3 regions of the Eionea flava genome follow, and region 1 is predicted to be linked to each of the others. Evidence: predicted binding sites of a transcription regulator. Region 1 holds the regulator's gene; each other region holds the start of a gene.

Evidence for each region. The regulator PhoB, encoded in region 1, activates phosphate uptake and scavenging genes when phosphate is short. The targets are predictions, from matches to a motif close to TGTCATAAANNTGTAACA.
Region 2: the regulator PhoB is predicted to act here: its motif matches at 5,325-5,342, upstream of tfpB (type IV pilus assembly ATPase TfpB).
Region 3: the regulator PhoB is predicted to act here: its motif matches at 3,836-3,853, upstream of ACZ5O6_RS11375 (choice-of-anchor I family protein).

Annotation. Positions count from the first base shown of each region.
Region 1 covers NZ_AP036018.1:60,943-68,937, forward strand. The annotation lists gene ACZ5O6_RS00285 (substrate-binding domain-containing protein) at 217-1,266, shown strand; gene ACZ5O6_RS00290 (DUF938 domain-containing protein) at 1,456-2,070, shown strand; gene ACZ5O6_RS00295 (GNAT family N-acetyltransferase) at 2,301-3,521, opposite strand; gene phoR (phosphate regulon sensor histidine kinase PhoR) at 3,574-4,869, opposite strand; gene phoB (phosphate regulon transcriptional regulator PhoB) at 5,102-5,803, opposite strand; gene ubiA (4-hydroxybenzoate octaprenyltransferase) at 5,907-6,776, opposite strand; gene ACZ5O6_RS00315 (FKBP-type peptidyl-prolyl cis-trans isomerase) at 7,052-7,819, shown strand; gene ACZ5O6_RS00320 (IS4 family transposase) at 7,964-7,995, shown strand, end outside.
Region 2 covers NZ_AP036018.1:213,290-221,284, reverse strand. The annotation lists gene ACZ5O6_RS01030 (RHS repeat-associated core domain-containing protein) at 1-2,542, opposite strand, end outside; gene ACZ5O6_RS01025 (hypothetical protein) at 2,773-3,255, opposite strand; gene tfpB (type IV pilus assembly ATPase TfpB) at 3,521-5,296, opposite strand; gene argE (acetylornithine deacetylase) at 5,483-6,649, shown strand; gene ACZ5O6_RS01010 (DUF5665 domain-containing protein) at 6,662-6,934, shown strand; gene ACZ5O6_RS01005 (O-acetylhomoserine aminocarboxypropyltransferase/cysteine synthase family protein) at 7,035-7,995, opposite strand, start outside.
Region 3 covers NZ_AP036018.1:2,622,641-2,630,635, reverse strand. The annotation lists gene pepP (Xaa-Pro aminopeptidase) at 1-1,233, shown strand, start outside; gene ubiH (2-octaprenyl-6-methoxyphenyl hydroxylase) at 1,249-2,526, shown strand; gene ACZ5O6_RS11380 (UbiH/UbiF/VisC/COQ6 family ubiquinone biosynthesis hydroxylase) at 2,526-3,806, shown strand; gene ACZ5O6_RS11375 (choice-of-anchor I family protein) at 3,910-5,532, shown strand; gene ACZ5O6_RS11370 (sirohydrochlorin chelatase) at 5,768-6,157, opposite strand; gene ACZ5O6_RS11365 (CPXCG motif-containing cysteine-rich protein) at 6,147-6,332, opposite strand; gene hemH (ferrochelatase) at 6,427-7,521, shown strand; gene ACZ5O6_RS11355 (DUF4344 domain-containing metallopeptidase) at 7,527-7,995, opposite strand, start outside.

The DNA.
Region 1 (7,995 bases):
TCAATAGCAAAAGTATATCACCTTAAACCGTGACGGGCATCTGCTCGAAATGCCCACAATGGAATAAGTACAGTATTGTCATATAACTGTCATGTTTCGTGGATATTATTCTCACCGTTAAGCAATTTGAATCATTTAATTATTAATAACATCCTTTAGGGGGTCAATGTGAAAACATTAAAACTAGCAGCAGCGATTGCTGTATCTGCATTAACGATGACAACAATGAATGCATCTGCACGCGACAATATCAGTATTGTTGGTTCATCAACGGTTTACCCATTCGCAACGGTTGTTGCTGAGCGTTTCGGTAAAACTACCCAGTTTAAAACACCAACAATTGAGTCTACTGGTTCAGGCGGCGGCGCAAAACTATTTTGTTCTGGTAATGGTACCTCTCACCCAGATATTACAAATGCATCGCGTCGCATGAAAGTGTCAGAATTCAAAAAATGTCAGGCAAACGGGTCAGACGTTGTTGAAGTACTTATTGGTTTCGACGGTATTGTTGTCGCGAATGCCAAAGGTAAAGCGCCAATGTCATTGACACGTAAAGACCTATTCTTAGCATTAGCGAAAGACGTGCCTAATACCGATGGCTCTGAGACACTGATTCCTAACCCATATAAAACATGGAAAGATGTTAACCCTGCGTTACCGGCTAGCGCGATTGCGGTATTTGGACCTCCTCCTACATCAGGTACGCGCGATGCGTTTGCTGAGCTAGCAATGGAAGGTGGTTGTAAAAAAGTTGACTGGATCAAAGACATTAAGTCACAGTCTAAAAAAGCGAAAAAAGCCGGTGATAAAGCATTAGCTAAGTCACTAAAAAACAAATATAAAGGTATTTGCCACAATGTACGTGAAGACGGCGTTTACATTGAGTCAGGCGAAAATGACAACCTTATCGTACAAAAACTGACTAAAAATCCAGAAGCTTTAGGTATCTTTGGTTTCAGCTTTTTGGAAGAGAATGCATCAAAAGTACAGGCTTCTATCATCGAAGGTAATGCGCCAACGTTTGAAACTATTGCCGACAAAAGCTACCCAATCTCTCGCCCACTATACTTCTACGTTAAGAAAAACCACGTAGGTGTTGTTCCTGGCATCGAAGAGTATATTGCTGAGTTCACTAAAGAAAGCACTTGGGGTCCTGAAGGTTATCTTGCTGAGCGTGGAATGATTCCTCTATCTGATGATTTACGTGCTAAGTATGGTAACAATGCAAAGGGTTTAATTGCATTAACAGAAGCAGACTTCCAATAATTATAATGAGATAAACTTCGCTAGAAAAAAGTAAAGTTTAGCGAAGATACTGCATAGCAAACGGCTTAGTGATTATTCACTAAGCCGTTTTTTTATGGCTAATGGATACACGTTTTATGTTTCTATTTATTACTTTTCCATAAAATCACTTATACTTTTTACTCTTTCATTGAACGAGTAAAAAGTATCATGCTCAAACCTTTTTCCCAAGCGTGCATTAACAATCGTGATTTTATATTAGAGCACTTGCGAGTGCTGCTGAATGATAATGATCTAGTGTTAGAAATTGGTAGTGGTACAGGTCAACATGCCGTGTATTTTTCTCAGAAATTGCCTCATGTGATATGGCAAGCCAGCGACCTTGCAGAAAATCACGAAGGTATTTTGGCATGGATAAATGACGGGGCGACTGAAAATTGCATGCCGCCTTTAGTTGTTAATGTGATGGATGATGTATGGCTACCGAAAAAGTCACCCCAAAAAGTGAATGTTATCTTTACCGCTAATACATTACATATTATGTCGTGGGAATGTGTCACTCATTTTTTCAAAAAAGCCCACTCCGCTTTGCAGCCTAAAGGTTATGTTGTTACCTATGGGCCGTTCAATTATAACGGCGATTATACAAGCGAAAGTAATGAACGCTTCGATCAGTTTTTGAAAGCATCTAATATGGAAAAAGGGATTCGAGACATTGAAAAGCTTAATAAGCTAGCACTTGATCATTATTTACAACCTATAGCCGATCACCCTATGCCAGCCAATAATCGTTTATTAGTTTGGCAGTACCAACCTAATGAATAATATTACTATCCGTTGTGAGTTCTGAGCTAATATTGCCTTCATAGAACAAAAAAGCAGGTTGTTTCTTCAGCAACACGCTGTAAATATATCCTATAAGCTTCGTGGCAGCTTGACCTACATGGAAGTAGGGAATGCAGGTTTTGCAGGAGCAAAAACCTGTCCCTGCTGCCAAGAGTTGCTGAAGAAACAACCTGCTTTTTTGTTCGGAGTTTTAGAGTGCACCACGGATATTACTCTTTTTTAAAGGGTAGATGTTCGGCTGCCGCGAGTAAGTATTGCTGCACTTCTTTTTCTTCTTGCGTTAAAAAGCGTGCGATAGCTTGTGAAAACTCTGTGTGTTCTATCCAGTGAGAAGAGTGTGTTGTGATAGGGGTAAATCCTCGCTGTATTTTATGTTCACCCTGTGCGCCGGGGTCAAATCGAATGAGTTTATGTTTAATCGCGTATTCGATACCTTGATAATAACAGGCTTCAAAATGGAGTCCGTCGTAATCATCAGCGCAACCCCAGTAACGACCATACAATGTTTCGCTATCTTTAAAGCAGAGCGCTGCCGCTACCCAGTCGCTGTTATTTTTATTTTTTTCTTCTCCCATGTTGTCGGACTGGTCAAACGCTTGGATGACAATGATACTTTCACCCATTGCTTTTGCCAGAACAGGAAAAAAAGAAGGGGATAAATAGCCTTGATGTCCGCTACGCTTATAGTACGTAGATTGGTAAAAATGGTGGAATTGTTGCCATTCTTTGAGCGATAGTTGATCGCCGGTTTTTATTGTTAGACTAATACCTTGGTGTACAATTTTTTCACGTTCCTTACGAATATTTTTACGTTTACGTGAAGACATTGTGGACAAAAAATCATTAAAGTCAGAATAATATTTTTTGTCTGTATGATCGTTATTAAACCAATGATATTGATAGCCGACTCGTGCTAGCCATTTTTTATTATTCCATTGCTGACGATTTTTTTCAGTCAAAAATAATATGTGACAAGAAGAAAAGTCCTTCTCATGCGCTTCGTTATGAATGGCGAGCTGTAATTCTTCAATAATTTCAGGTATCGAGTATGCGTCATCAATTCCCCATCGCTTACCTGTAGCGGGGGTAAAAGGAATAGCATTGACTAGTTTAGGGTAATAGTCGAAGCCATGTCGACGATAAGCATCTGCCCATGCCCAATCAAACATATACTCGCCGTAAGAATGCGTTTTGATAAATAATGGCATTACAGCGATTATTTTCTGCGTTGTAGTATCAGATAGCGTGAGATGGTGTGGCTGCCAGCCTGTTTCTGTAGAAGTGCTGCCGCTATTTTCAAGTGCCGAAAAAAATTCGTGCCGCAGAAAAGGGTAGTCGGTACCGCATAAACGATTCCATTCTTCTTCAGCGATGTAATTAATGGATGGGTGAAATTGTGCGTTGTAATTTGAAATGTCAACAGATCTCAATGTTGTGCAAAAGTAATGTTGCGCACGTGTTTTGTGAAAAATAAATCATGCCTTATTCATCAATATGTACACGTTCCTTTGGGAAAATGGCACTGAAAGTACTTCCTTGGTTAATCCGGCTGGCAATATTTAAGCGTGCGTCGTGGCGCGCTAGAATATGCTTTACGATGGCTAAGCCTAAACCTGTGCCGCCGGTTTCTATCGAGCGGCTAGCGTCGACGCGATAAAAACGTTCGGTTAGTCTTTGCAGGTGCTGTCGCTCAATACCATAACCTTTATCGGTAACTTTTACGTCGATACCGCCGACAAAGTTTTTCGTAGCGGTAACAATAATAGGTTGGCCTGCAGGTGAATATTTTACGGCATTAATGACAAGGTTCGAGAAGGCACTGTGTAGCTCTTTTTCACAGCCATCAATTGACCACTCTGGAGGGCAGTCCAAGGTGATGCTCACGTCTTGTTGATGATGTATCGTTTTCGCTTCATCAACAATCATGTGTAATAGTGGTCGCAGTGCTACGGGTGCTTGCTGCTTACTAATTTCTTCGGTTTCTAGCTTAGATAGCATGGTTAAATCATTAATCAGCGTTTTCATGCGTGATGCTTGTTGCTGCATTTGCTGTACAGGCTTTTTCCAAGGATCACTGTCTTTTTGTGTATCACTTAGTGTTTCTAAATAACCTAATATTACGGTTAACGGTGTGCGTAGTTCATGAGAAACGTTAGCGACAAAATCTTTACGCATTTGCTCAAGTTTATACAGCCTAGAGGCGTCACGAACTATGAGTAACCCTTCGCCTTCGCCAAAATGATTAAGGCGAAATTCCAAACGTTGCTCTTCGTTATTAGATGCGGGGAGGACTAAGGGTTCGTCATGATCGCCATGGTAGAGATAGTTGACAAAAACAGGGTGGCGGATGAAATTGGTAATAGGGCTGCCTATATCGACACTGCGCAAGTTGAGTAAGCGACGAGACGATTTGTTAAGCCAGCCGATCGTATGATCAGGGTTCAGGAGCACTACAGCATCAGTGAGTGCACCGGTCATGGTTTCAACACGGTGAATAACCGCTTTTAAGCGCCTTTTTTCTTTGAGCTGTCGTTTTTTGTCTCTACGTAGGTGGTCAAAAATATCACCCCATATACTATCGGCGTCCGGTATTGTTGATAGTTTATTGTTTTGTAGCCAGTGATTTAACTTTTTAATTTGGCGTAAATGCCATATTAGGTAGAGCAGTGTCACCATAAATAATGATAATAGTAATTCGCCACTGACCAAGCCAATCACTAAGCCTGTTAGCCCTAAAAAGAACAAGCGTTGTATTTCAGCAGAGAAGTTATTGTGCAAAATGGCAGTCTCTTAAAATGGTGGGTCTTCGTGTGAGCGTCTATTATTATTTTTTGAGCGCACGGTAGACTACGCCCATCGAATGGGTGCCAAGGTGGGTGGCATTGAATCGAAGGCAATCTATCATGTTATGGTTCGCGCTATAACACATTATTTGACTTCGGCAGTATAACTGAGACGGTCTTTAAATGATAAGCGCGCCCCCCATTTTTTACTTGCGTTGGAGATAAAATTAGCCGTTGGCAGCCAGCTTTGCTGAAAACCGATAGCCTGCGCCGCGTACCGTTTGAATGAAGCGATCATGACTGGTTAGCGCTTTCCGTAAACGACGAATGTGTACATCAACGGTGCGCTCTTCCACATACACATTACCACCCCACACGTGGTCGAGCAGTTGGCCGCGTGTATAGACTCTATCTTGATGTGTTAAGAAAAACTCTAATAAGCGATACTCTGTTGGCCCCATTTGTAGTGGCTCATTATGAATAGTGACCACATGTCCTACAGGATCCATGCGTAAGCCCTCAATCTCTATCGGGTCTACAGCACTTGCGGCTTCTGTACGGCGCAATACGGCTTTAAGCCTAGCCACTAACTCTCTTGGGGAAAAAGGTTTGGTAATGTAGTCATCAGCGCCGACCTCTAAACCCTGAATCTTATTATCCTCTTCCCCTTTTGCGGTCAGCATGATGATGGGAATACTTGCCGTCAGCTCATCCTTTTTTAAGCGTCGAGCTAAATCAATGCCACTGGTGCCGGGTAACATCCAATCGAGTAAGATCAGACTAGGCTTTTTGTCGATAATCAGTGTATGCGCACTCTGCGTATCCGCTGCTTCTAGGCATTGGTAATCTGCCATTTCTAATGCGACGCGTAACATATCGCGAATGGCGGATTCGTCATCAACAATGAGTATGGTTTTGTTCTGGCTCATAATCTGTCTATGTGGGTCGTTATCAGAGGCTATCATTAAATATAGCGTATGTTACGTTTTTATGACAGTGAGGCTCTTAAGGGCACGGTAAGTGAATATGTAGTTAAATTGTCGCGAAATGTAGCAATATGCCGATAAAAATTGCAGCTCCGACCCATTGGCTGTGTAAAAATGCGCGAAGGCAGGCGTCCGGTTGACGGTGTCTAATTATCCACTGTTCGTAAGCTATTAGTCCGATGGCGCCGATAACTCCCGCATAATAGCCCAGATTTAAGTCAAATCGTTGCCCGACCATTAGCCAGCCGACGACGGCTAAGGCTTGGATGCTGGCAGTAATGAGTCGATCATTATCTTCAAATAATATAGCGGTTGATTTAACACCAATTTTTTTGTCATATTCTCTGTCGGCCATAGCGTAAAAAGTATCGTAAGCGACAGTCCATAATACATTGGCGGTGTATAACAGCCATAAGCCTGAGTGCAGAGTTTCCGTTTGTGCAGCGAACGCCATGGGAATACTCATGGAAAATGCCATCCCCAGTACGACTTGCGGTAAGTGGGTAAATCGCTTCATAAACGGATAAGCAAAAGCTAAAAAGACCGCCGCTATTGCAAGATAGATAGTAAGGCTATTTGTGAATAGCACCGCAATAAATGCGATAGCAGTAATGCTAGCCAGTAAATAGCAGGCAGATTTTATGCTTACGGCGCCACTGACAAGGGGGCGATCGGCTGTTCTTTTTACGTGACCATCGACACGGCGATCAGCAATATCATTAATGACGCAGCCCGCAGCGCGCATAGCAATAACGCCAATGGTGAAGATACATAAGATATCCCAATCGGGCATACCCTCTGCTGCTAGCCATAGCGCCCAATAAGTCGGCCAAAGTAACAATAGAATGCCAATGGGACGATGAAATCGCATCAATTCCCAGTAGGGTCTAATAGAAGAAAGAGAAAAAGGGTTCATAAGCGAAGATCACTGACAATGCATTAGGTGCTCAAAACGTATTAATAGCTAGTAGTGTATCAAGTATGGATAAACGTTTATCGTTTAATTTAACCAGATAGCGAACGGGCTGTACGAAACGGATAGGTTTTGGATATTCAAATGCAGTGGTTTCATATACTATTGCTGACATTCGTAAGCCTTAAGTGCGTAACGCGCTTGATTTTTGAGGTTTGGGCACTACGTTAACGAGTCAACCATTTCATTTACATTGATAAAATAAAAAAGGAATCACCATGAAATTATATCGTTTCGCTGCGGTTACTGCTGCTACTTTGGTTTTAGCCGCTTGCGGTGCCGATAAAGCACCTGAAGAAGCTCCGGCGACTGACACTGCAGCGACAGAAGAAGCGTCGCCATTAAGCACGCTAGATCAGCGTTTAAGTTATATTGTTGGCGAAAATATGGCTCGTCAGTTCTCTAGTGATGGCATTACGCTAGATACAGATACATTGGCTTTAGCGGTTGCAGATGTTGCTGCTGGCAGTGAGTCTCGTCTATCTGAAGAAGACAAGCGTAATACCATTCAAGAAATTCAAACTCGCGCTCAGGAAAAACAAAAAGCAGAGAATGATGCTTTGGCGGCAGCCAATAAAGAAGCGGGCGCTGCTTACCTTGCTGCAAACGCGACTAAAGAAGGTGTTGTGACCACAGCGAGTGGCTTGCAGTATAAAGAAGTCACTGCGGGTGATGGAGAGACACCGACAGAGAATGATACCGTGACCGTAAACTATAAAGGCACATTGGTTGATGGCACCGTATTTGACAGCTCTTATGATCGCGGTCAGCCTGCAACCTTCCCTGTCAGTGGTGTTATCCCGGGTTGGATTGAAGCACTACAGTTGATGAATGTCGGCGATAAGTTTGAATTAGCGATTCCTTCTGACCTAGCTTATGGCCCTGGTGGCACCGGTCCAGTTATTGGTCCAAATGCGACGTTAATCTTTGAAGTTGAATTGTTAGAAATTCAGCGTGCTGAAGTGCAGGAAGAAGCCGCTCAATAAATTGCACGTTTGAATGGTAAAAAAACAAAAAAGCCCTCTTATGGAGCACTACTGTCCCACAGTTTGATCTAGATAAGAAAGCCTGAACCTCACTTGTTATAATGATTCTGCGAAGAAAACATTACTAACAAAGGGGTTCAGGCTTTGTCACATCATAACACCGCATTTCATCAGTT
Region 2 (7,995 bases), 150 kb from region 1:
CAGGATAAGATTCGGTGATTTTGGCATAACCGTAAGAGCCGCGACCACGCACATGCGATTTTAAGCCTTCGTAGTGGTAATTGACCGTACTCGTACCGCCTACGCCGTCGTTGGTTTTAACAGAACTGACGACGTATTGTGGGTGGATAAGATCAACGACTGGGTATTGGGCGCCGGAGCCTTTGGTGTAGACCGTGGGGTCGGTTAGGGGTTTGTATTCTAGCTCGGTAAAGGTATTCGCTTGATTAATGGAGGATAGTTTTGGACTACTCGCTTTACTAAGATATGAACGTGCGCCCATCTGCCGGCTCGGGTTACGATAAGACATAACATAGTCTGTACGCCCATCGCCGTTAACGTCGGCTAATAAGCCATACTGAACTTCTATAGAGCCAGAGTAAGCATAATCATGCATCATCTCAGGCATCAGGTACTCAAGACCGAGGCTCCAGCTGAGCCAACCACTTCCCGTATTAAGATAGGTTCTACGATGAATAACACCGCTACTATTACGATAAGCTATTACGTAATCTGGCAAGCCATCCGCGTTCATATCAGCAAATTGTGCGGCCTGCATTCTGCCTTTTCCTGCACTGACTAATCTATAGTCATACATTATTTCAGGCGCATTATATTGCGGACTATAATTAGGGCTACGCCAGCCATTGCCATTATTTAGGTATGTTCTTTTATTTATTTGACCACTGGTGTTACGGTAAGACATAACATAGTCTACCAACCCGTCACCATTGACATCTAAAAAATCACCAGTCTGCAAAACTCCAACATTGATAGCAAGCCGATAATCATACAACACTGCCGGTGGAGCATAATCTGGAGCATCAACCCAGCCTGTAGGGGAATTCAGATAGGTACGCTGGTGCATGCCTCCGCTGGTATCACGGTAAGCCACGATTTGATCTACTAAACCATCGCCATTGACATCTTGAAATTGCCCGGTAGTGACAAGACCCACAATAGTAGCCAATGCGTAATCATTAAGCACCGCAGGAACTTTATATTTAGCTTCACCTGCTTTCCACCCATTACCTGTATTGATATAGGTACGTTGGTGGTAAATACGGCTTGTATCCCGATACGTTATTACATAATCATTAAGCCCATCGTTATTAACATCAATGAATAGCCCCTTTGTCATTTCAATATTTAAGTGATATAGCGCATAATCATATATAGTTTCAGGCAAAGCATAGGAAACATTTTGGCTCCAACCACTACCTGTGTTTATGTAAGTACGCCTATTCTCTATACGATTGGCGCTACGATATGAAATGACAAGGTCAACTAAGCCGTCCCCATTGACATCTTGTAATTGACCGAAGGTAAGCGGTGACTTTGATGCACTAACTGCATAGTCGCGTACAAATTCTGGAAGCGCATAATTAGAATCCAAAACCCAACGACTTCCATTATTAATATACGTGCGACGGCTAACTTGGAAACTAGGGTTACGGTAGGCTATAACATAATCAAGCAAACCATCGCCATTAACATCAATTAACTCCCCTAGCTTTACTGAGCGGCCGCTATAGGCATAATCGAACACCATTTCAGGTAATATATAATTAACATCGTTGCTCACACCAAGTTGGTTATAGCTGTGGTTAAGTTCTATTGATGCATAACACTCATTATCGCTATTACACTCGGTAATACCGGAAAGGTGGCTACTCTTAGTTGAGTCTAGTCGTCGATAAGTGGTGTTGTAAGTCTTTATTTTCGTATTATTACTATAGCTACTTATAGCGTTTAATCTCTGAGCGGCGCGAATACCGGCTCCTGCGAAAAAGCGTAAGTGCGAATCACCCCTAGAGTCATAAGTTAACACTACCTTACCGCCGGGGTAACTTACTTGACTAAGGTATTGCGTGTATTGATCAATGAAGTACGTGTAAATAACACGATTATTGCTCGTCGTGTCGCCAATTGTTTTAACACTCCAAGTAGTGACTCCCTGAGCAAATTTTAACGACGCACTACCAACATTACCTGAGCCACCGCCGAAGGTAATCACTTGCCCTGCTTTGGTCTTCGCTATCCAGTAACTTGGATTATTGACCGTGCCGCCGTAAGATTTGATCTGAGAGTAACCATCGATTTCGGTTTTGTATTCGGTGCCTATCGCGCCGTTATCGCCCACCACGGGTACTAGACGCTGGCCGTCTAGGCAGTAGCGATCTTTGCTCGAAAAGGTAATACCCGCAACAAAGCCATCTTGCTCTAGATTAGCGGCACAGCGGTGAATACTCGATAAGCCTCCCAAGCTCCAACCCACACCTAATACGCCATTACCGCCGCCAGTGTAGTTAATCGATAAATCAGGTTGCATACCACCGCGACCGGGGGCGACTTGAATAGGGATGGAGTAGCTCGCTTGGCCGCTATTCACAGAAAATTCAGCGGGGATGGAGCCGACAACGGTATCTGCGCTCGCATGGCTGATCATCACTGTGGAAATAAGTACTGTAGATAAGAGGCTTTTTAGAGGGTTAAGCGTGGGTAGCAGTGCGGAAAATTGCATGGGGCGCATCCTTGTGTATGTGACTGTTTGTTAATTCTTGTTTATGTGCCGGATCGATACCGGATCAAGTCCGGCATGACGTTGGGGCATGACGGGCCGATACCGGATCGGGGTCCGGCATGACGAGACATCGATAGCGGCATGGCGACGATATAGCAGCGGCATGACGATGGCATGGGTTATGTCATTAGTATTCGGCATTCAATGGTGTCGGTTTTATTGCATGGTTTTTATTGTGTCGTTTCGCTGTTCTTTTTATCAATATGATCACGCAAGTGCTTTAGACGTTCTTGAATCTCTTGTATTTGTTGATCGCTTTCATCCGACGTATCGCTGCTGTCTGCCTGAGCATTAGCGGCTTTAAGCTCTTCAGGGAGTGATTCTTCAAGTTCGGCAATGGCTTGATTCGCTTGTTTTATTTGTTGTTCTAACGCATCGTCTTTTGGGGTGTCGGCAATGAGTTTTTTAAGCTGGCGTGCGGGAATAGGCAGGCTTTTGTCATTGCCGATGGTAGATTCGGCATTCGCTGTATCGCTTGTTGTACTGACGTTATCTGCCGCCTGACTAGGAGCCGATTGGCTAGGCGTGGCAACCGTATTGAGCGGCTCGTCGTTCGACGATGAGTTGTCGGTATAAAGAAACATGCCCACGACAGCGGCTAAGCAGATGGACAGTGCGATAACAATGGTTTTACCTAAAGGGGTATTCAGCATGACGCGGTTCCTTTTGCTTTTTTTACTTTTGATTATTGTTGTCGATTAATGCGCCAGTAAGATACCGGATCATACTTGTTATGACAAATTTTTTTTGGGAGTTTATTGACACAATAACAAAATCCTAAGAGATTCCGGTTTTCACCGGAATGACGGGGGGAGTGCAGCAATAAGAGAGGGGATACAGCGATAAGACTGGGGAATACTGCGACGGTACAAGCTGCAACGAGAAGTCTTGTCGAACCTGTTATGACAAGACTCTTGATTATCCTTCTAAATCGACCGGTGGAGCAACACGCAACACTTCTTCTATCGTGGTTAGTCCCAGCGCAATTTTTTGTGCGCCTGATAAACGTAAACTACGCATGCCTTCTTTGAATGCGTATTTGCGCAACGCAATAAGGTCGCAGCGGTCATCGATCATTTGGCTTAGCGTATCACTCATAGGCATGACTTCATAAATGCCTTGGCGACCCAAATACCCCGTATTTCGGCATTCTAAGCAGCCAACGGGCTGGTAAATTTTAGGCGGCTTAGGCGCCTTCCAAGGGCGGACAAGGTTGTCCCACTCTTTTTGATCAATATCGGTCTCGGTTTTACAGTGCGGACAAAGGGTGCGAATAAGGCGTTGCGCCATCACCCCCAGCACGGTTGAACGAATTAAAAAACTGGGCAAACCCAGATCGAGCATACGACTAATGGCGGTTGGCGCATCGTTGGTGTGTAACGTCGATAAAACCAAATGGCCGGTAAGCGCGGCCTGCACGGCCATTTGACCCGTTTCGTTATCGCGAATTTCACCCACCATAATAATATCTGGATCTTGGCGCAATAAGGTGCGCACACCCGCCGCAAAATCAAGGCCTATCGAGGCTTGCACTTGGGTTTGGTTGAAGCTCTCTTCGACCATCTCAATGGGGTCTTCGATGGTGCTGACATTCACCTCATGGGTGGCCAATAATTTAAGCGAAGAATACAAGGTGGTGGTTTTACCGGAGCCTGTCGGCCCGGTGACTAAGATAATGCCGTGGGGCTTGGATGTCATCGCATTCCAGCGGGCTTGATCATCGCCGAGCAAACCGAGCTCTTCAAAACTTTTTAGCAGTACGTCGGGATCAAAAATCCGCAATACCATTTTTTCACCGAATGCGGTGGGTAATGTGGATAAGCGCAGTTCGACCTCGCTGCCGTCGGTACGCTTGGTTTTAATACGGCCATCTTGAGGCTTACGTTTTTCGGCGACATTCATACGCCCCAAAATCTTTAAGCGCGAGACGACGGCAATAGATACTGTAACGGGCAACTCATACACTTGATGCAATACGCCGTCGATGCGAAAGCGTAAGCGACAAGTCTCACGGCGGGGCTCGATATGAATATCGCTGGCGCGCTGATCAAAAGCATATTGCAGCAACCAATCCACAATATTAACGACGTGCTGATCGTTGGCTTCGGGGTCTTTGAGTTCGCCCAACTCCAGCAATTGTTCAAAATTGGTCGCGCCACTGCGCTTACCGGCAATACCGGTTGCACCAAATACTGAACGCGCCAAGGCATAAAATTCGATCGTATAGCGGGCAATATCAGCAGGATTAGCAAAAACGCGTTTAACGGGTTTATTAGCGATATGTGAAAGCTGCTCTTCCCAACCGGTCATAAAGGGCTGAGCGGTGGCGACGAGAATCTCATTAAGGTTAATCCCAACACATAAGATTTGATGGCGCTGCGCAAAGGCAAATGACATGACTTCGGTCACCTCGGTCACATTGATTTTTAATGGATCAATATGGAAGAGCGGCAAACCACTTTTGTTGCTGAGCCAGTCCGATAGCACTAAATCATCGAGTATGGCTGTCTGAGCTGAGGAGCTACCACCCAGCACATCAGGCTTTTGATCGGTGAGTTTTAACGACGCGATATAATTAATAGGGTGCATTGCCGACTGCTCACGCGTGCGTGTTCTACTCGTAACAATGTTGGCGTCTTGCTGACTTAGGCGCCCATCGGCGATTAAATCATCAACACAGCGACGTAAATCCATCAGTTTTTCAGCGATCACTAGATGTTCCTGTTATTATTTTGTTAAACACTACCGATATAAATGTAGCAAGTCTTATCGCGACAGCCCATCCTTCAAATACTGAAAGGCAATGGGCATAAACTGCAAACTTACTATAGTCGCTATTATTAGTCACGGTTTGCACCCGTAAAATAGAGAATGAATACCATGACATTCAATGAAAAGCTATTTAGTGAACAATTAGCACAGCTCGTTGCGACCCCATCCGTGAGCTGTACTAACCCGGCATTAGATATGGGCAATCGCCAAGTGATTGATTTACTCGCTAACTGGCTAGGCGACATGGGTTTTGCCATTGATATTCAGGTGGTTGATAACAACCCTGACAAGGCCAATTTAATTGCCACACTGGGTACAGCAAACGCAACTAACAGCCAAGGTGGCTTAGTTTTTTCTGGCCATGCCGATACGGTACCTTATGATGATAAGCGATGGTCGCATGATCCATTCACCTTGCACATTGAGAATGACCGCGCCTTTGGGCTTGGCGCAACCGATATGAAAGGGTTTTTCCCAACGGTATTGGCCGCGGTACAACCGTTTTTAAACCAACCATTACGCGAGCCGATTATTATTTTGGCAACAGCCGACGAAGAAACATCGATGTCCGGCGCACGTGAGTTGCTGAATCATCCCGTGCCGAAAGCACGCTACGGCGTAGTGGGCGAACCTACAGGGATGAAGCCCATTCGTATGCATAAAGGCATTGGTATGGAATCGATTAAAATACGCGGTCAATCAGGGCATTCTTCCAACCCCAGCTTAGGTAATAATGCGCTAGATGTGATGCACGACGTGATTACCGAACTTAAAGCATTTCGTGCGCAATTGGCGCAGCAATACCAAAACGCAGGTTTTACCATCGAGACGCCTACGCTCAATCTAGGCTGTATTCATGGTGGCGACAACCCTAATCGCATTTGCGGGCAATGCGAACTCGCTCTCGATCTGCGTACCCTACCGGGGATGAAATTGGATGACCTGCGCGCCGACATTGACCACATGCTTAATATGATGGCGGATAAGCATAATATTGAGATTGAGCGTGAAGCCTTATTTACCGGTGTCGATGCTTTTGAGCAAGCACCCGATTCTGCACTCGTCAAAGCCGTGGAACGCCTGACAAAAAGCCATGCAGATAGCGTCGCTTTTGCTACCGAAGCACCCTTTTTACAACAAATGGGCATGGATGTCGTCGTTATGGGCCCCGGCTCAATTGACCAAGCCCACCAACCCGATGAATATATTGATTTAGCACAAGTACCTACGGCAATCACGGTGCTGCAGGGGCTTATTAAGCAGTTTTGTATTTAAGGAATAGAGAGCATGAACGAAGAAAGAAAAAGCGACTTACAGCACATCCGTAAAGAACTTGAAACACTGAACAAACATAAATTTGTACGCCTACAAAACTCAACTGCACGCATGATTGGATTCCAATTTTTACGTGGCGTGGCCTTTGGCTTAGGTAGTGTTATCGGGGCGACGCTTGTGGTGTCGCTCATGATTTCTTTGCTAGCACAGGTGGAATTTATTCCTATTATTGGTGAATGGGCGAACGAAATTATTGCAGAAATTACGCCCAAAGATCAGCGATAGAAACATCGACATCCTTGAGCATGCATTGCAAAAATACCCACCCCAAAAAAGTGGCAGATTCCGGATAAGCAAAAATACTTTCCGGAATCTTTCAACAAGGTTATACCTGCTCTAACGCTTGTGCCACATCCGCAATAATGTCATCAATATTTTCAATGCCCACCGAAATTCTCACTAGATCAGCACTGACTCCCGCTGCGGCTAGCTCTTCTTCATTTAGTTGACGATGAGTTGTCGATGCAGGATGACACGCCAACGATTTTGCATCACCAATATTGACTAAACGTAGGATCATTTGTAGCCCATCAATAAAACGACCACCCGCTTCGATACCACCCTTAACACCAAAACTCAAAATACCCGATGCTTTACCACTCGTTATTTTTTGGCACACCTCATAATAAGGGCTATCCGGCAACGCAGCATAATTAACCCACGATACTTTTTCGTGGTTCGATAAATACTGGGCTAACTTTTCTGCATTCTCACAATGGCGCTCCATACGCAAACCTAAAGTTTCTAAACCCTGCATGATCTGAAACGCATTCATTGGAGAAATAGCAGCGCCAGTATTGCGCAATGGTACAACACGGCAACGACCGATATAGGCAGCTTCGGCCAGTGCTTCGGTATATACCACACCGTGATAAGAGGGATCAGGCTCATTCAGCACAGGAAAACGCGCCTTGTTTTTTACCCAATCAAACTGACCCGAATCAACAATAACACCACCGATGGATGTACCATGACCACCAATATATTTGGTCAATGAATGCACTACAATATCGGCACCCAGTTCGAAAGGACGACACAAAAACGGCGTCGCCACAGTATTATCGACAATTAATGGTACGCCCTGCCTATGCGCGATGTCAGCAAGTCTAGCAATATCAACAACATTACCCGCAGGGTTGCCGATCGACTCACAAAAAATCGCCCGGGTGTTTTCATCAATCGCTTGTTCAAATCCATCAAAGTCATCATGCGAAAGCATACGCACATCAATTCCCTGCTTTGGAAATGTGTGCGCAAATAAATTATATGTTCCACCGTACAATTGA
Region 3 (7,995 bases), 240 kb from region 1:
GCCGGTGAAAAAATACGTAATCGCGATGCGCATTACCCTTATCGCCAAGACAGTGATTTTTTCTATCTCAGTGGCTTTCCCGAGCCCGAAGCAGTGTTGGTGATTATCCCGGGTCGCGAACATGGCGAAACGATTGTATTTTGCCGTGAGAAAAATCGTGATCGTGAAATTTGGGACGGTTATCGCGCAGGTCAAGATGGCGCTTGTGCTCAGTACGGTGCGGACGATGCATTTCCTATTAGTGATATTGACGATATCTTGCCCGGCCTACTCGAAGGGCGTGAACGTGTTTATTATTCACTAGGTCGTGATCAGCAATTTGATCAGCAGGTGATGGGTTGGGTAAATAGCTTGCGGGAAAAAGCACGCTCTGGAGCGACACCGCCGGGTGAATTCTTAGATCTAGACCATATCGTGCACGATTTGCGCTTATTTAAAAGTGCGGCAGAAATACGCATTATGCGCCAAGCGGCAGAAATATCCGCGCAAGCACATTGCCACGCGATGAAAGTGGCCGCTGCAGGAAAGTATGAATATGAGCTAGAAGCCGAGCTGCTCTACGGTTTTATGAAAGCAGGCTCTCGTTCGCCGGCATACACGACGATTGTAGGTAGTGGTCATAACGCCTGTACCTTGCACTACATCGAAAATAACCGCCAAATGAAAAGCGGCGATTTAGTACTCATTGATGCCGGTTGTGAACTTGAACACTATGCGGCTGATATTACGCGTACCTTCCCCGTTAACGGAAAATTTTCGGATGCGCAGCGAGCCATTTACCAAATCGTTTTGGAGGCACAAACAGCCGCATTGACCGTCGCCGTTCCCGGCAGGCATTGGAACGAGCCACACGAGGCCTCGGTTAAGGTTATCACGCAAGGTCTATTAGATTTAGGTTTGCTCAGTGGCGATCTTGATACCTTAATCACAGAGATGGCTTATAAACGTTTTTATATGCATCGTATCGGTCACTGGTTAGGCATGGATGTGCATGATGTGGGTGATTATAAAATCGACGGTCAGTGGCGTTTACTAGAACCCAATATGGTGATGACCGTTGAGCCGGGTATTTATATTGCTGCTGACGATGAAACCGTCGCTAAAAAGTGGCGCGGTATTGGGGTGCGCATTGAAGATGATGTACTCATTACTAAAGATGGCAACGAGGTGCTGTCAAAAGACGTACCCAAAACCATTGACGCCATCGAAGCACTGATGGCTGAACCGGTGTAAGGCTTGGAATACACGATGAACCATTCATCCACGCCAACGACGCAAGATTCTCTTACAGAGAATGCTCAAAATCAACACATCGCCATAGTGGGTGGTGGCATGGTCGGTTTAAGTTTGGCGTTAATGCTGGCCAAACAGTTACCCGAATCGTGTGCGATTTCTTTAATTGAAAAAATTGCTTTTCCTAGTTCCGACACCCATCATTCATCACATAACGCGCTGCAACAGCCCAGCTTTGATGCCCGCTCGACGGCCATCAGTGCAGGCAGTGCTGAGTTGCTTAAGGCCATTAATGTGTGGCCATCACTCGCGGCTGAAACGGAAGCGATTAATACGATTCATATTTCTGATCGCGGCCACTACGCCAATACTCGCATTCATGCAGATGATTACTCGGTCGATGCACTAGGGTATGTGGTCGAGAATCGTCATCTAGGTCGTGCGCTGTTACAACAATTACCCGATACACGAGTGTCGATGATTGCACCGGCAAGTGTGGAGTGCTGCAAAATAAAAGCTGACCATGTTGAGCTAACCGTTGCGAGCGATACTCAAAAAACATCGCCGTGTGTACATGCGAGCTTGTTAGTGGTTGCCGATGGAGCTGACTCGTTATTGTGTCAGTCCTTAGGCATTGCCGCTAAAAAAACGGCATATCAACAGTCCGCTATTATTGCCAATGTTGCACTTAAACAAGTCCATAAAGGCGTTGCCTACGAGCGCTTTACCGAGCAAGGGCCGCTAGCGTTATTGCCATTGAGTGATTGTGACGGACAGCACCGCGCGGCGATCGTTTGGACGCGAAATAGCGATGTCGCCGAAAGCTTATGTCAGGCCAGCGATACGGATTTTATGGCACAGTTACAAAACACCATGGGTTATCGCGCAGGGCAAATAACACAGGTGGGCAGTCGTTATCATTACCCGCTCACATTAATCGAAGCAGAAGAACAAATTCGTTCGCGTATCGTGGTGATGGGTAATGCGGCACATTTTTTACATCCGGTAGCGGGGCAAGGGTTTAATTTGTCATTACGCGATTGCGCTGTGCTTGCAAAAACCTTGGCCGACAATCATCAAGAATCTGTGGGGGATTTGTCGTTGCTCAATCGTTATCAAACCTGTCGTGAAAAAGATCAGCAGTTAACCATTGCGCTGACCGATTCTCTAGTAAAAGCATTCTCTTCTACGACCTTATCGCATTCCGTTTTTCGACAGTGTGGTTTGCTAAGTTTACAGGCGATACCCATGGCAAAAAATCAACTGGCACAACAGATGATGGGGCTAGCATAATGTCTGTCGAGAAAAAATCTACAGATGAAGTATTCGATATTGTCATTGTGGGTGGCGGTTTGGTGGGTAGCAGTGTTGCCGCACTATTAGCGCAATCACCGAGCACTCAAGCGTTACGTATCGCGGTGGTTGATGGGGGTGATGCGCCGACATCACTAGAGAATATAGTTGGTTTTGATACTACAGAAAACCCACAATTTGATCCTCGCGTTGTTGCACTTACCCATGCGTCTCAAACGCTGTTTGCGCAGTTAGGTATTTGGGATAATATTAAGCAGCGACGTGCCTGTGCTTACACCGATATGCACGTATGGGATAACGATGGTACGGCTAACATTCATTTTTCTGCTGAGGATATTCAGCAAACGCATTTAGGATATATTGTCGAAAACGCATTGCTACAAGGTGCGGTTTACGAATGCTTAATGGACGAAGAAAATGAAGTCACAATGTTTCATGGTTTGCAGATTGAAACCATTACTCAAGAAGCTGAGCAGTGCCATCAAAAAACCGGTGACTCATCGAATATAATACTAAGCTGCAAAACCGGTGAGCAAATATCGGCAAAGCTGGTGGTTGCAGCAGATGGTGGCCAGTCGACTATTCGTCAATTAGCGGACATACCAACGCGCGAATGGAGTTATGAGCACAAGGCGATCGTCGCTACGGTACGCTCTTCGAAATCCCATCAGTTAACGGCGTGGCAAAATTTTTTGTCCACTGGCCCACTCGCGTTTTTGCCATTAGATCATCCATCGGAAAACTACTGTTCTATTGTTTGGTCGTTAGACAGTGAGTTAGCCGACGAAATGATGCAATTAAATGAAGATGATTTTTGTTGCGCATTGAGCCGTGCTTTTCAGCATCGTTTAGGCGATGTCGAGTACGTCAGCCAACGTTATTGCTTTCCTTTGCATCAACGTCATGCTGTCGATTATGTCAAAGATAATATTGTTTTAGTGGGTGATGCAGCTCACACCATTCATCCATTAGCAGGGCAGGGTGTTAATCTTGGCTTATTAGATGCGCAGGCATTAGTGGCAGAACTTATTCGTGGTGTTGAACGCGGATTGACTGTGAATGAGCCCTCACTACTGCGCCGTTATCAACGCCAGCGTAAAGCTAACAACCTAGAAGTGATGTTGTTAATGGAAGGTTTAAAACGTCTATTTTCCCATCGCAATATAGCCGTGCGTTGGTTGCGCAATGTGGGGCTTAAAAAAGTGAATCAATTGGCGCCACTAAAAAATTGGTTAACGAAACGAGCGATAAGAGACTAAATGATAGGGCGGTATTATTCATGATTGCCTGTCACTAAATTGTCATTTCTATTATGTAATCTACAACCTTATTTCATACAACATATAATAAGGTAGGTTATCAATGAGATATTATCGATGCTTTTTTAGCGGCGCACTTATTGCTGCAAGCACATTAATTTCTGTTAGCAGTACAGCAAGCGATGACTTTACTCCTCGGCACCGTATCGCGTTTAGTGAAACGGTTTCTCCTATTACATTAAAAAAATTAGGTACTTACGACAGCGGTTTGATTGATGAAAGTGCCGCAGAAATTGTTGCACACGATCCACGCAGTCAGCGCGTTTTTGTGACCAATGCAAAAGATAGCAGTGTTGATGTGCTTTCTATTTACAATCCTCGTCGTCCACATAAGTTATTTTCTTTAGATCTTTCTGCCTATGGTGAGCCAAACAGTGTTGCTGTGAACAAAGGTATTGTGGCTGTCGCTGTTGCGGCTAACGATGTGGGTGTTGAGGGTAAGGTTGTGTTTTTTAATCGGCACGGTCGTTTGCTCAATGCGTTAGATGTGGGTTTTTTGCCGGATATGTTGACGTTTTCTCCTGACGGAAAAACATTGGTTGTCGCTAATGAGGGTGAGCCGAATGATGATTACACAATCGACCCTGAAGGCACGGTGAGTATTATTAGTATTCAAAAGCCGATTAAAAAAATGACACGGGCGGATGTGAAAACCGCAGACTTTACGGCGTTTAATTCACAAACGCTGGATGACTCGGTACGTATTTTTGGGCCGAACGCGAGTGTCGCACAAGATGTAGAACCAGAATATGTGGCGATTTCTGATGATTCACAAACGGCGTATGTGGCGTTACAAGAAAACAATGCGTACGCCATTGTTGATTTGCCTTCAGCGCAAGTGACCGACATTGTTGGTTTAGGCGTTAAATCTTTCGATTCTATTTACAGCGCGATGGATGCAAGCGATAAAGATGATGCCGTTGCTATACAGCCTTGGCCGGTTAAGGGTTTTTATCAACCTGATTCTATTGCAAGCTATACGGTGGATGGTGAGACGTATTTGGTCACGGCGAATGAAGGTGATGCGCGTGATTATGATGGGTATTCTGAAGAAGTTCGCGTGGATGATTTAATTCTTGATCCATCGTTGCTTGCTCGTTTTCCTTCATTGCAAGATGAGGATCAGCTCGGCCGATTAAAAACAACCACGGCTAATGGTGATCTTGATAACGATGGTGATGTTGATCAGATATTTGCCTATGGTGGCCGCTCATTTTCTATTTTTAATGCGAATACGGGTGAGCTAGTTTTTGATAGTGGTGCTGACTTCGCACGCATTACAGCGAATCTATCGGCAGAATTATTTAATGCGAATGATAAGCGTAGTGATGATAAAGGGGCGGAGCCTGAAGCCTTAACCATCGGTAAAGTGGGTAAGCGCACCTATGCATTTATTGGTTTAGAGCGTACGGGTGGTGTGATGATCTATGATATTACTCGCCCAGAAACATCACATTTTGTGCATTACGCGAATAATAGCTTGTTAGATGGTGACGTTGATGCAGGTACGGCCGGTGATGTGGCACCTGAAGGCTTTGCATTTATTAGTGCGAAGCATAGTCCGATACGCCAACCTTTATTAGTTGTGGCTAATGAAGTGAGTGGTACGACAACGCTATATGCCATCGAGACCGTGGCTGATCGTCGCTGGAAAGGTAGAAGATAAGTGCGTTAGGTTATGTTTAGGGAGTTGTTTGATCTGACCTGATGCTTTAGCGGTGATGGATTCCGGATCAGCGAAAAGATGCTGTCCGGAATGACGACGCAATACGCTTTTGTGAGTCAAGCTCCCGCGCTATATTGAGTTTGCCCCAGTACCTTATCGCTTCGGGCTTTGATGATGTGGTCTCCTTCGTCATGCCGAGCTAGACTCGGTATCAGCTGTACATATTTATCTTTGGTTATTGCCGCTGCTGGTCAATATGTACCAACACTTGTTGGCTGAGTTGCTTGTAAAGGCCAAAGTATTCTAGGCAGTGAAAGTGGCAGTGTGGATATTGAGTTTGCAGTTGCGTTATTTGCCGTGGAATATCTTTCGTGACGTGATTTCCCTGATTAAAGAATAAGGGATAGACATCAAATCGTGTATGTCCCGCACCTATACATGCTTCGACGGCATCGGCCAGTTTGGGTGTCGCTAATTCTAAGAAACAGGGTTTAACCGCCGCATAGCCGTGGCTTTGTGTTGCAATATCTCTGGCGAGTGCTTCAAACTCTTGATTGGCTTCGGATTTTCTACTCCCATGTGCCATTACGATGAGTACGGTCTTATTACTTTTCTCAGACATCATTTTCGCTTCTTACCTCTACAGATACTTCGTCGCCGGTGATATAGGCATTAACAACTATGGGTCGGCAGCACACAAAACAATCCTCAATATATTCTTGTTCTTCTTCCGATGGATCAATCACGAGTTCGATAGGTTCACCGCAATAGGGGCAGTGGCATTTTTTTGTGTTTAACATGAACAATTTTTCTCGTTTTGCGTACAATTGCTTTGATAAATAATGATTCTATTTTTTGCCGCGATCTAGCGGCGTGATAATTAGGCATACATCGATGAAATATAGCGGCCAAGCCAATTTTTCTCACCAGCAACAACCTAAAGTGGGTGTTTTAATCACTAATTTAGGTACGCCAGAGGCGCCGACGCCTAAAGCCTTACGCAAATACTTAGGTCAGTTTTTGGCTGATCCACGTGTGGTAGAGGTACCGCGTATTATCTGGCGATTGGTCTTACATGGAATCATTTTACGTATTCGCCCGCGTCGCTCAGCGGCGGCTTATCAAACGGTTTGGACGGATGAGGGCTCCCCTCTGATGACTCATACGCAAAATCAATGTCAGGCGCTCACTCAACAATTAAAAAAGAAGTACGGTGATGACATGATTGTGGCTTTTGCCATGCGCTATGGTGAGCCTTCGGTATCTAAAACGATAGAAACCATGCAGCAACAAGGGGTGCGCCAGTTACTGGTGCTGCCGTTATACCCTCAATACTCAGCCGCGACAACCGGTTCTACGTTTGATGCGATTGCTGAAGACTTTACTCGTCGGCGTTGGCTGCCGGATTTTCGCTTTATTAGCCACTACCACGATTACCCTGCCTATATTGATGCGCTAGCAACAAGTATCGAAGCGCATTGGGCAGCCCATGGTCGAGTGGATAAGTTGATTATGTCTTATCATGGTATCCCATTGCGTTATCTTAAAAATGGTGATCCTTATCACTGCGAATGTTATAAAACCTCGCGCTTACTGGCGGAACGTTTGGGCTTGGAAAAAGATGAATATATGACAACGTTTCAATCGCGATTTGGCCGTGAAGAATGGTTAAAGCCGTACACGGATCATACGTTAAAAGCGCTACCGGAGAGTGGTGTTAGGTCGGTACAGATTGTTTGTCCGGGGTTTTCGTCTGACTGTTTGGAAACGATAGAAGAAATTGGCGAAGAAAATCGCGAATACTTTATGGAAGCCGGTGGTGAGCGCTATGAATATATTCCTGCGCTTAATGCTACATCGAGCCATATTGATGCGCTGACACAATTAATTGGTGAGCAGTTACAGGGGTGGTCGATGCCTGACGCTCATGAGGGTGAAGCCTCACAGCGCCATTATGAAGAGGCTTCGACGGATAAAGCGCTAGCATAAGAAGACTAGGGTCGCCGAAAAGTCGGTTGTAGCAGCGTGAGCCACCGTGTTTTTGTTTGGTGATATTCGGCAATGCAACGCTCTGCTTTTTGCTCTGTAAAACGGGCTTGGTGTTTAATGGCGTTGTATTGTGAAGGATTGCTACCATAAGCATGACAAAGCCTGCGGTAATAGCGTTGTTTGTCGAGGCTATGGTCGCCCCAAAAATCTTCCTTCACAAAGCGCGGTGTACGTTTGTCATTAATAAAAAATAGATCGGCTGCGCTAATCACCACATCAGCCCCTCGATCGAAGAAGTGAATCAGCATCACGTCGGCAAACGCATCCGCAGCATCTTCTTCTCTGCCTACTATCGGTAAATTATATTGGCCAATTAATGCATGGGCGAATTCATGCAAAATAACATGCAATAACACATTCCCGGTGTAAGTATCGATATGCGTCTTTTTATGAGCAAAGCGGGTGCTGCGATAG